Regions from separate parts of the Eubacterium maltosivorans genome, predicted to be linked through region 2. Evidence: riboswitches for the same ligand, from Rfam matches in the RefSeq annotation. Region 2 holds a riboswitch; the other holds the start of a gene.
The links. A riboswitch is a leader RNA that binds a small molecule or an ion and turns the genes downstream of it on or off. The one in region 2 is predicted to bind S-adenosylmethionine.

Region 1 (4,427 bases), 1.9 Mb from region 2:
GGGTGGTTACAGCAAGCGGACGGTTTAATGAATCTCAGCTGGTGTTCATCAAGAAGATTGGGCTGGGGCTTGAAAAAGAATACCACGTTGGCGACGGCGGCGGGACTATTTTTAACGAGGATAAAATTTTAAAGGTGATGGGTGCCATCGACAGAGCCCGGTATCTCAGTGTTTTAAGCCAGACGCGGGAGCTGGGGGTGCCCTGCTTTGTGGCCACGAGCCACAATATGTTTTATGATATAGCAGACCAGCCTCTGTGCCATGTTTATGGGAAGGTACCTGGTGTGCGCCGGCCTTATATTGAGCGGCTGGAGGATCTTTCGGCAGTAGAAGATGCCCTTAAGTTTGTGTTTTCCTATCAGTCTGAGGAAGAGCTTGAGCGTATCCAGTCGATCCGCTGCGATGGAACCATTACCTTTCACGCGGGGCGCAATCTTATGGAAATCACCATGGAGGGCCTGAACAAATTCGCGGCCCTTACGGAGCTGGCCAAGTTTTACGGCATTGCGGCCGATGAGATGGCCTGTATCGGGGACAGCGAAAATGATATTCCGATGATCGAAGGCGCCGGGTTGGGGATGGCGGTCAAAAACGCCATGGACAGCGTTAAGGTGCACGCCGATGCCGTTGGTGAGAAAACCAATGATGAAGACGGCGTGGCCTGGCTTTTGGAAAGGTATGTATTGCAATAAAAAAGGGGATTGGTGAAATGCGCTGACTCTTTTGGCTAAAGATCAAATTCAGTATTGAATTTGGTCTTTTTTATGTTTACAATAGTCCTTAGTGACAAAATAATTAAAAGGAAGTGTGAAAATGCCATTATCACAGAATTTTTATAGACAAACCCGCAGAGAATTAGGCGAAAAGCTGGAGATGGAGAGCCTGGCGATCATCTATTCCGGACGGGCGGTCCAGCAGTCGCTGGACGCGGACTATCCCTTTTACACAGATAACAACTTTTATTATCTGACGGGGATTGAGGAGCCTAATGTGACCCTTCTGATGGAAAAGGACGCCAATGGCGAGGTTACAGAGCGTTTATTCATTGATGAGCCAGACCCTTTTAAGGAAAAATGGGTGGGCGCTAAGATCAGTATTGAGGAAGCTCAGGCGTTATCTGGTATCGAGGAGGTGCGTTACAACTCTGATCTGGAGCCCTGCGTTTTACAGGAAACCCGTTTTGACAACCTGTATTTTGATTTTACCATGCCCAGGCATCAGAGCTTTGCGACCAGCGATCCGCAGGTCAAGCTGCTGTTCGCAGATATGGAGATTCAAAACCTTCAGCCTTATTTGACCGCCATGCGGTTAATTAAAAAACCCGAGGAAATCCAGGCGCTGCGTGACGCCATCGAAATAACCGCGAAGGGGATCGACGCTATTCTTGAAAATTTGAAGCCAGATATGAAGGAATATCAGATTCAGGCGGTCTTTGAATACACCATCAATATGCTGGGCGCTCAGGGGGTATCCTTCCAGACCATTGCGGCCTCTGGCAAAAGTGCTACGGTGCTGCATTACATAAAAAACCAGGCAACCATGAAGGGAAGCGATATGGTGCTTCTGGACCTGGGGGCCCGCTATAAGGGCTATTGCGGCGATATCAGCCGTACCTTTCCGGTTTCTGGAAAATACACTGACGAACAGGCCATGGTCTACAGCATGGTTCTGGAAGCTCAGCGAGAGCTGATCCAGATGTACCAGCCCGGTGCAAAAATGCTGGATATCCAACAGGCAACCAAGGATATTTTTCTTGAGAAATGTTTAAAAAACAACATTGTGCCCAAAGATAAAGACATCAATGAATTCTATTATCACGGCATCGGCCATTCACTGGGGCTGGATACCCATGACACCAATGATAAGCGGGAATATATCCTGGAGCCCGGCATGGTCATCACCTGCGAGCCGGGGCTTTATATTGCGGAAATGGGGATGGGCGTGAGAATTGAGGATGATATCCTCATCACAGAAAACGGACCGGAAAACCTGTCGCCGCAGATTCCAAAGGATATTGACGTTATTGAAAGGCGGATGAATCAGTAAGCCGTTTGTTTTTTTCCATAAAAGGGGCTTGACAAAACAGCCCTGTAGGTTTATCCTATTACAAGTAATTGAATATTTACCTATCCAGAGAGGTGGAGGGACAGGCCCGATGAAACCCGGCAACCAGCATAAGCATGGTGCCAATACCTGCAGTTAAACTGTAATGATGGGGTTTTTGAACGAATCTAACCCCATGCGCGCATGGGGTTAATTTTATTTAAGGATTTAAAAAATCTGTGATCTTTATCAAAGGTAAATAGAATTACGACAATACAAATTTTTAAGGAGCGAATAATGAAACAATTATTTACCTCAGAATCCGTTACTGAAGGCCATCCGGATAAAATCTGTGACCAGATTTCCGATGCGGTGCTGGACGCGATCATCGAACAGGACCCAATGGCCCGTGTTGCCTGTGAAACATCCGTATCAACTGGCTTGGTTTTAGTAGCGGGTGAAATCACCACCAACTGCTATGTAGACATTCCTAAAATTGTCCGTGAGACCATCCGCGGCATTGGCTATGACCGTGCGAAATACGGCTTTGACTGTGAAACCTGCGCGGTTTTAACCTCCATTGACGAACAGTCTTCGGACATTGCCATGGGTGTGGACAAGGCCCTTGAAGCAAAAGAAGGAAAGCTGGAAGAGGAAGATCTGGCTACCGGCGCCGGAGACCAGGGGATGATGTTTGGTTTTGCCTGCAACGAAACGCCAGAGCTTATGCCAATGCCGATATCATTGGCCCACAAGCTGACCAAAAAGCTCTCTGACGTGCGCAAACAGGGTGTTGTAGATTATCTGAGACCGGATGGAAAATCTCAGGTGACCGTTGAATACAACGACGGTGTGCCCACCAGAGTGGACACTGTGGTCATTTCGACCCAGCACAGCGCTGATGTGGACGCTGCCACCATCCGTAAGGATATGATCGAAAAGGTCATTAAGCCTGTGATCGACCCGGCTCTTCTGGATGAAAACACCAAATATTTCATCAACCCGACCGGCCGTTTTGTTATCGGCGGCCCACAGGGCGACGCCGGCTTAACCGGACGTAAGATTATCGTAGACACCTACGGCGGATATGGACGCCACGGCGGCGGTGCTTTCTCAGGAAAGGATCCGACAAAGGTCGACCGTTCTGCCGCTTACGCAGCCCGTTATGTTGCCAAAAACATTGTGGCGGCAGGCCTGGCTGATAAATGTGAGGTACAGCTTGCCTATGCCATTGGTGTGGCTGAACCGGTATCTGTTTTTGTCGATACCTTTGGAACAGGCAAGGTTGCCGACGATAAAATCGCAGAGCTGGTAAGAAAGCATTTTGACTTGAGACCAGCCGCGATTATCAAGAATCTTGACCTGAGAAAACCGATTTACAAGCAGGTTGCCGCTTATGGCCATTTTGGCAGAAACGACCTGGATTTACCGTGGGAAAAAACCGACGTTGCTGAAAAATTAAAAGCAGAAGCTTAAAAACAGAGGATCACAGTTGAAAAGTTGTGATCCTTTATCTTTTTGTTTCTTAAAAGGGCTATAAAGTATCAAAAAATTAAGGCAAGGTGCGACCATTTTGTGTATAATTAATGCGTTCGAGTAATAATTTGAATACTTTTAGATAAAACTTGGATAGAAAATCTTGTTTTTGTGCGTTAAAAAGTATAAAATAAACGGTACAGCATCATTGGCAACTGCCAAAAGACCAAGCTGCTAGGAAGATGATTGAATGATTGAATTTATAAATGTTACAAAAACGTATGATAAAAATGAAAAAGACGCCTTAAAAAATGTAAACCTGTTTATCGACAAGGGTGAATTTGTATTTCTGGTTGGCCGCAGCGGCGCCGGAAAGTCTACCTTTATCAAGCTTTTGCTTCGTGAAATCGACGCGAGCATGGGCACGGTTAAGATCAAGGGCCACGATATTTCCAAGCTTTCCAAAAAAGAGATTCCGTATCTGAGAAGAAAGCTGGGGGTGGTTTTCCAGGACTTCCGGCTGCTTGAGAATAAAAGTGTCTATGAAAATGTGGCCTATGCCATGGAGATCATTGGCCGGCCCGAGCGCAAGATCCGCAAGAAGGTGCCTCTGGCGCTGGAAATGGTCGGGCTTTCGCACCGGGCAAACCACTATCCCAATGAGCTTTCCGGCGGGGAGCAGCAGCGTGTTGTTATCGCCAGGGCCATTATCAATAATCCCAGCATTTTGATCTGTGATGAACCGACAGGGAACCTTGACCCGGAAACATCACGTGATATTATGCGTATTCTGGAAGAAATTAACAAGCATGGCACCACGGTGGTGGTGGTAACCCATGACAGTGAAATGGTAAATATTATGAAAAAGAGGGTTCTGACCCTCGAAAATGGTTATCTTGCCAGCGATG
Region 2 (4,427 bases):
TAGTCCTCACTTTAGTCCAGTTCAATTTCTCCCCACGCGCCCATCCGGTTATCGACAATGATCAGAACTCCTTTAATACCGGCGATACCTTTAATCCACTCAATGGCGCCGGCCATATCTTCATGTGTCCTGACCCGGTTTCCAAGGGCTGTGGCCGCAGCGTCGGCCAGATAGACATCCTCACTGATGACAGTGGCGGCATCTGCCCTTCCAAAGCTGAGAGAATGTCCAACGGTGCCTGAGGAGGTGCAGATTCCTATAGGATGAGCCGCCGGTTTTATTTTTAACGCCAGATCTTTAAAAGCAGAACGGCCCGCTTCAATGGCGACGCGCCGAATTTTATCTGTCTTTATAAACAAATCGCCGCCGTTTTCGACGATGACTTCTTTGCTCTGTTTTAAAAGCGCCCCTCCGACACTGGCGGAGACAGCTCCCGCCACAGCCGCCATCGGGCCGACGCCTACGGCGGCAGCGGCTGTTTTCATGCGTTTGATCATTGTCGGATCACGCTGCAAAACAGGTATTGGTTCAAGCGCAGTGAAAAATTCCGGAACGGCCTCTCCATAATTCTCCAGTATTTTACGGGTTTCATGCACCTGACGCCGCATCAGATCAGTCTGGTCTGTCTCAGACGCAATCAGAAGATCTGTTTCATATTCCACAACGCGGTAATAGACCAGGCCGTCGGCCTGCATTTTATCCCGATAAACACGCTTTTCATACATTGTCAGATAAGGGTATGGATTGCGCGGACCGGGCAGGCTTTAATACAGAGTGCGCACTCCAGACATTTTTCCGGATGGTAGGTCAGGATCCAGTTCTCATCCATTTCCAAAGCGCCGACGACACAGGCTGCGGTACAGGCGCCACAGTCCACACAGCGCTCCTTATCTACCTCAATGACAGAAACGACATCCTTAACGTCAACGCCGCTCTTTTTAATAAAGGTGATCCCTTTCTCAATGTTATCTTCTGTGCCAGAAACTTCAAAAAGCAGGGTACCGTTCACGTCATCATCGACAAAGGCCTTTAAAATGTTCAGCTGTAAATCGTAATCCCGAATCAGTTGGCTTGCGATCGGTTTGCCGGTTGCTTCTTTTGGGAAGTTTAGAACAATTTTCTTTACCATTATTTGCTGCCCCCTTCTTTTATTTTCAGACTGTTAAGCGTGTTGTCCGCCGGGAATTTCATGACAGGTTCCTGAAGGAAAAACGCGCCTTTTTTTATCCATCCTGTCAGCTCATCCGCAATAGCTCTTGCTTTTGTGAGGCTGGAGAGCGGCGAGGTCCGGATTTTTTTACCGTCAATTTCGACAGATCCACTGCGCAGCTCCGCATAGCTGACTTTTTTAATAACCGGACGGTCCTTATCGCTGTAGTCCATGATATTCGTATGGAGCTCTGCGTCGGTTACTGAGACAAAGGCCATCATTTCTTCATCTAAAATTGGAATTGGAATCCCGATCCCCACAAACATGGATACCCCATAGCGTTCAAAGACTGCCGGCTGGATGTATTTTGTGCTCATCTCACGCATTTCACCCATGACGGCCAGCGTTCCGGCTCCGCCGAGCGGATAGCCTTTTTCATCTCGGGCACAGCCTGAATTAAACTGAGTGCCCATCCACGAGACATACCCCTGAGCGCCGGCCAGGAAAATGCGCGTGCCCATGCCAATGGTTTTATACAGCGGATCGTTTAATAACGGGCTGAGCGCTCCGGCCGTGCTGTAGGTGATATTTCCCATATTGGGGTGTAAGATCCCCATATAGGTGTAAATACGTTTCTTTGAGGTGTTGATGGCCGCATTATAATTCTGATAACAGTTTCTCGGATTATATAGGTAAGCTTCGTTCATATCCTTCAGCCCTACCCAGGTGTCAATTTCCTTTCTCGGATAACAGTCTGTCCCCGGCGAGGTGGCGTGGAGATGTACTTCTTTGCCGTCAATCAAATCACAGATAACATGCGCGCCGCCATATTCTGCGCCTTTATCTGAGGATGGCTGTGTCGCTCCAATGTAGGTATCAACAGCCGCGAGCCCGCCGTAAGCTTCAACGTTGTTCAGCTCAATCTCTGCCATACGGATTGGCGGATCAGCGTGGCCGAAATTCAAAAAGGCGCCGGACGAGCACATTGGCCCAAAGGTAGCTGTCGTGACGACATCCACATACTCTGCCGCTTCTTTTGTTCCGCGTTCCTTAACAATATCAATAACTTCTTCGGCTGTGACAATGACGGCCTCGCCTCTGGCGATTTTCTCATTAATTTCCTGATAGGTTTTTGCCATATTTACTCCTTCTCTTTCTATAAAAAAACTCATTTTCACCAAATGAAAATGAGTCTGCTTTAGATTATCTTTCATTTCATGAAAAGAAATGCTGGATTTGGCACCACACTTTCGCAGGTTGCCGGGCTTCATGGGGCCAGTTCCCTCTACCACTCTTGATAATTCGATTATTCAATTGTACGCTGTATACTAGTATAGCAAAAAACAAATTTAAATGCAATCACGATTTACAATTCATTTTTCAGTATTTAAACAGCCTTTTAAACAAATACAGGTATACGCCGTTTCGGCGTATACCGCAATATATAGTGTTTTATTTCTTTTTTTATTCCATTTTATCCATATGTTGTTTTACTGCTGTGCAGCGGTCTGCTGGAGATAGGCATTCATAAACTGGTCTAAATCACCATCCATAACCGACTGAATATTGCCGACTTCCACATTGGTGCGGTGATCCTTAACCATATTATAAGGGTGAAACACGTAAGAACGAATCTGCGATCCCCAGGCAATCTGGCTATAATCGCCTACGACGTCATCCAGCTTTTCTTTCTGCTCCTGCTCCATGATTTCAACCAGCTTACCCTTGAGCATGTTCATCGCCACTTCTTTATTCTGGTGCTGGGAACGCTCATTCTGGCACTGCACAACAACACCGGTCGGGATATGGGTGATCCGGATCGCCGACGAGGTTTTATTGACGTGCTGACCGCCCGCACCGCTTGCGCGGTAAGTATCCACACGGATATCATCCGGGTTAATTTCAATTTCCACACTGTCGTCGACCTCTGGTGTAACATCCAGAGACGCGAAAGAGGTGTGGCGGCGCCCTGAGGAGTCAAAGGGTGAGATACGGACCAGGCGGTGGACGCCTCTCTCTGTTTTAAGATAGCCATAGGCGTTAATGCCCTCGATAAGAAGTGTCGCGCTTTTGATACCGGCAACGTCACCGGGCTGTAAATCGAGCGATTTAACCTTAAAGCCCTTACGCTCTGCCCAGCGGGTATACATTCTGAGCAGCATTTCCGCCCAGTCCTGGGACTCGGTCCCGCCGGCCCCCGGGTGCAGTGAGATAATGGCGTTATTGCTGTCATACTCACCGGACAGAAGGGTTTCCAGCTTGAATTTCTCAAGCTCTTTCCCAAAAGCCTCAATGGTATCTGGGAGCTCGTCCATTTCTTCTCCCTCATCGACCAGCTCAAACATGACAAGAATATCGTCAAGATTATCCTTGAGCTTATCGTACTCGCCTTTTTTCTGGCGTAAGATTTTCAGCTCTTTTAAAACTTTTTGGGCCTTTTGCTGATCGCTCCAGAAATCTGGCGATTCGGTCTGGGTGTTCAGTACTTCTATTCTTTCGCTGACGGCTGGTAAGTCAAAGTGAATCCCTCAAATCCGTCAGTTCTTTTTCCTTTTCATTGACACTCTGTCTGCATTCATAGAGATCAATCACGACATCACATCCTTACTTTTATAAATTTGCGCCACAGCACTTTTTATACTTTTTACCACTGCCGCACGGGCAGGGATCATTCCGGCCAACCTTCTTATTTCTGGCTGCTGTGGGCCGGCCTTCAATTTCACTTTCGTTGGTTTTAACATCATCCATATTGACGTTCCGCTGTTGCTGGGGCGCCCTCTGGATTTTAATATTATAAAGGTATTTTACTGTGTCCTCCTGGATTCTCAAAATCATATCCTCGAACATGGCAAAACCTTCTTTGGTATATTCCTTAACCGGGTCGTTCTGTCCATAAGCGCGCAGGCCGATCCCCTGTTTCAGCTGTTCCATATTGTCGATGTGTTCCATCCACGCTGCGTCGACGCTTCTTAAAAGAATTGCGCGCTCAAGCTCCTGCATGTTAGCATCGCCCAATGTCTTTTCTTTTTCTTCGTAGTTATTCCGGCAATACTGAAGAATCGCTTCTTTGAGCGCATCCCGGCTTTCTGGCTCTTTTGGCAGATTCAAGGTTGCCCCTTCAGCCACCAGCGTCTTTTCAAAGTAATTGTTCAGACCTTCAAGATCCCAGTCATCGTAATAGTCGCCGCCGTTGGTGTACATTTCCACATAGCTGTCAACCATATCCTCGGTCATTTTCCAGATCTGCTCATGCATGTTCTGTCCGTCGATAACCTGC

Region 1: linked by a shared signal. The riboswitch ahead of metK (methionine adenosyltransferase) and the one ahead of CPZ25_RS18390 (homocysteine biosynthesis protein) in region 2 are both predicted to bind S-adenosylmethionine.

The regions. Positions count from the first base shown of each region.
Region 1 covers NZ_CP029487.1:1,547,930-1,552,356, reverse strand. Annotated here, with positions in the region: gene CPZ25_RS07680 (HAD-IIB family hydrolase) at 1-692, shown strand, start outside; gene CPZ25_RS07675 (aminopeptidase P N-terminal domain-containing protein) at 814-2,046, shown strand; SAM riboswitch class I at 2,124-2,219, shown strand; gene metK (methionine adenosyltransferase) at 2,338-3,519, shown strand; gene ftsE (cell division ATP-binding protein FtsE) at 3,770-4,427, shown strand, end outside.
Region 2 covers NZ_CP029487.1:3,975,152-3,979,578, reverse strand. Annotated here, with positions in the region: gene CPZ25_RS18405 (homocysteine S-methyltransferase family protein) at 1-1, opposite strand, end outside; gene CPZ25_RS18400 (UPF0280 family protein) at 12-725, opposite strand; gene CPZ25_RS18395 (NIL domain-containing protein) at 728-1,129, opposite strand; gene CPZ25_RS18390 (homocysteine biosynthesis protein) at 1,129-2,289, opposite strand; SAM riboswitch class I at 2,351-2,454, opposite strand; one part of gene prfB (peptide chain release factor 2) at 2,641-3,678, opposite strand; one part of gene prfB (peptide chain release factor 2) at 3,680-3,742, opposite strand; gene secA (preprotein translocase subunit SecA) at 3,761-4,427, opposite strand, start outside.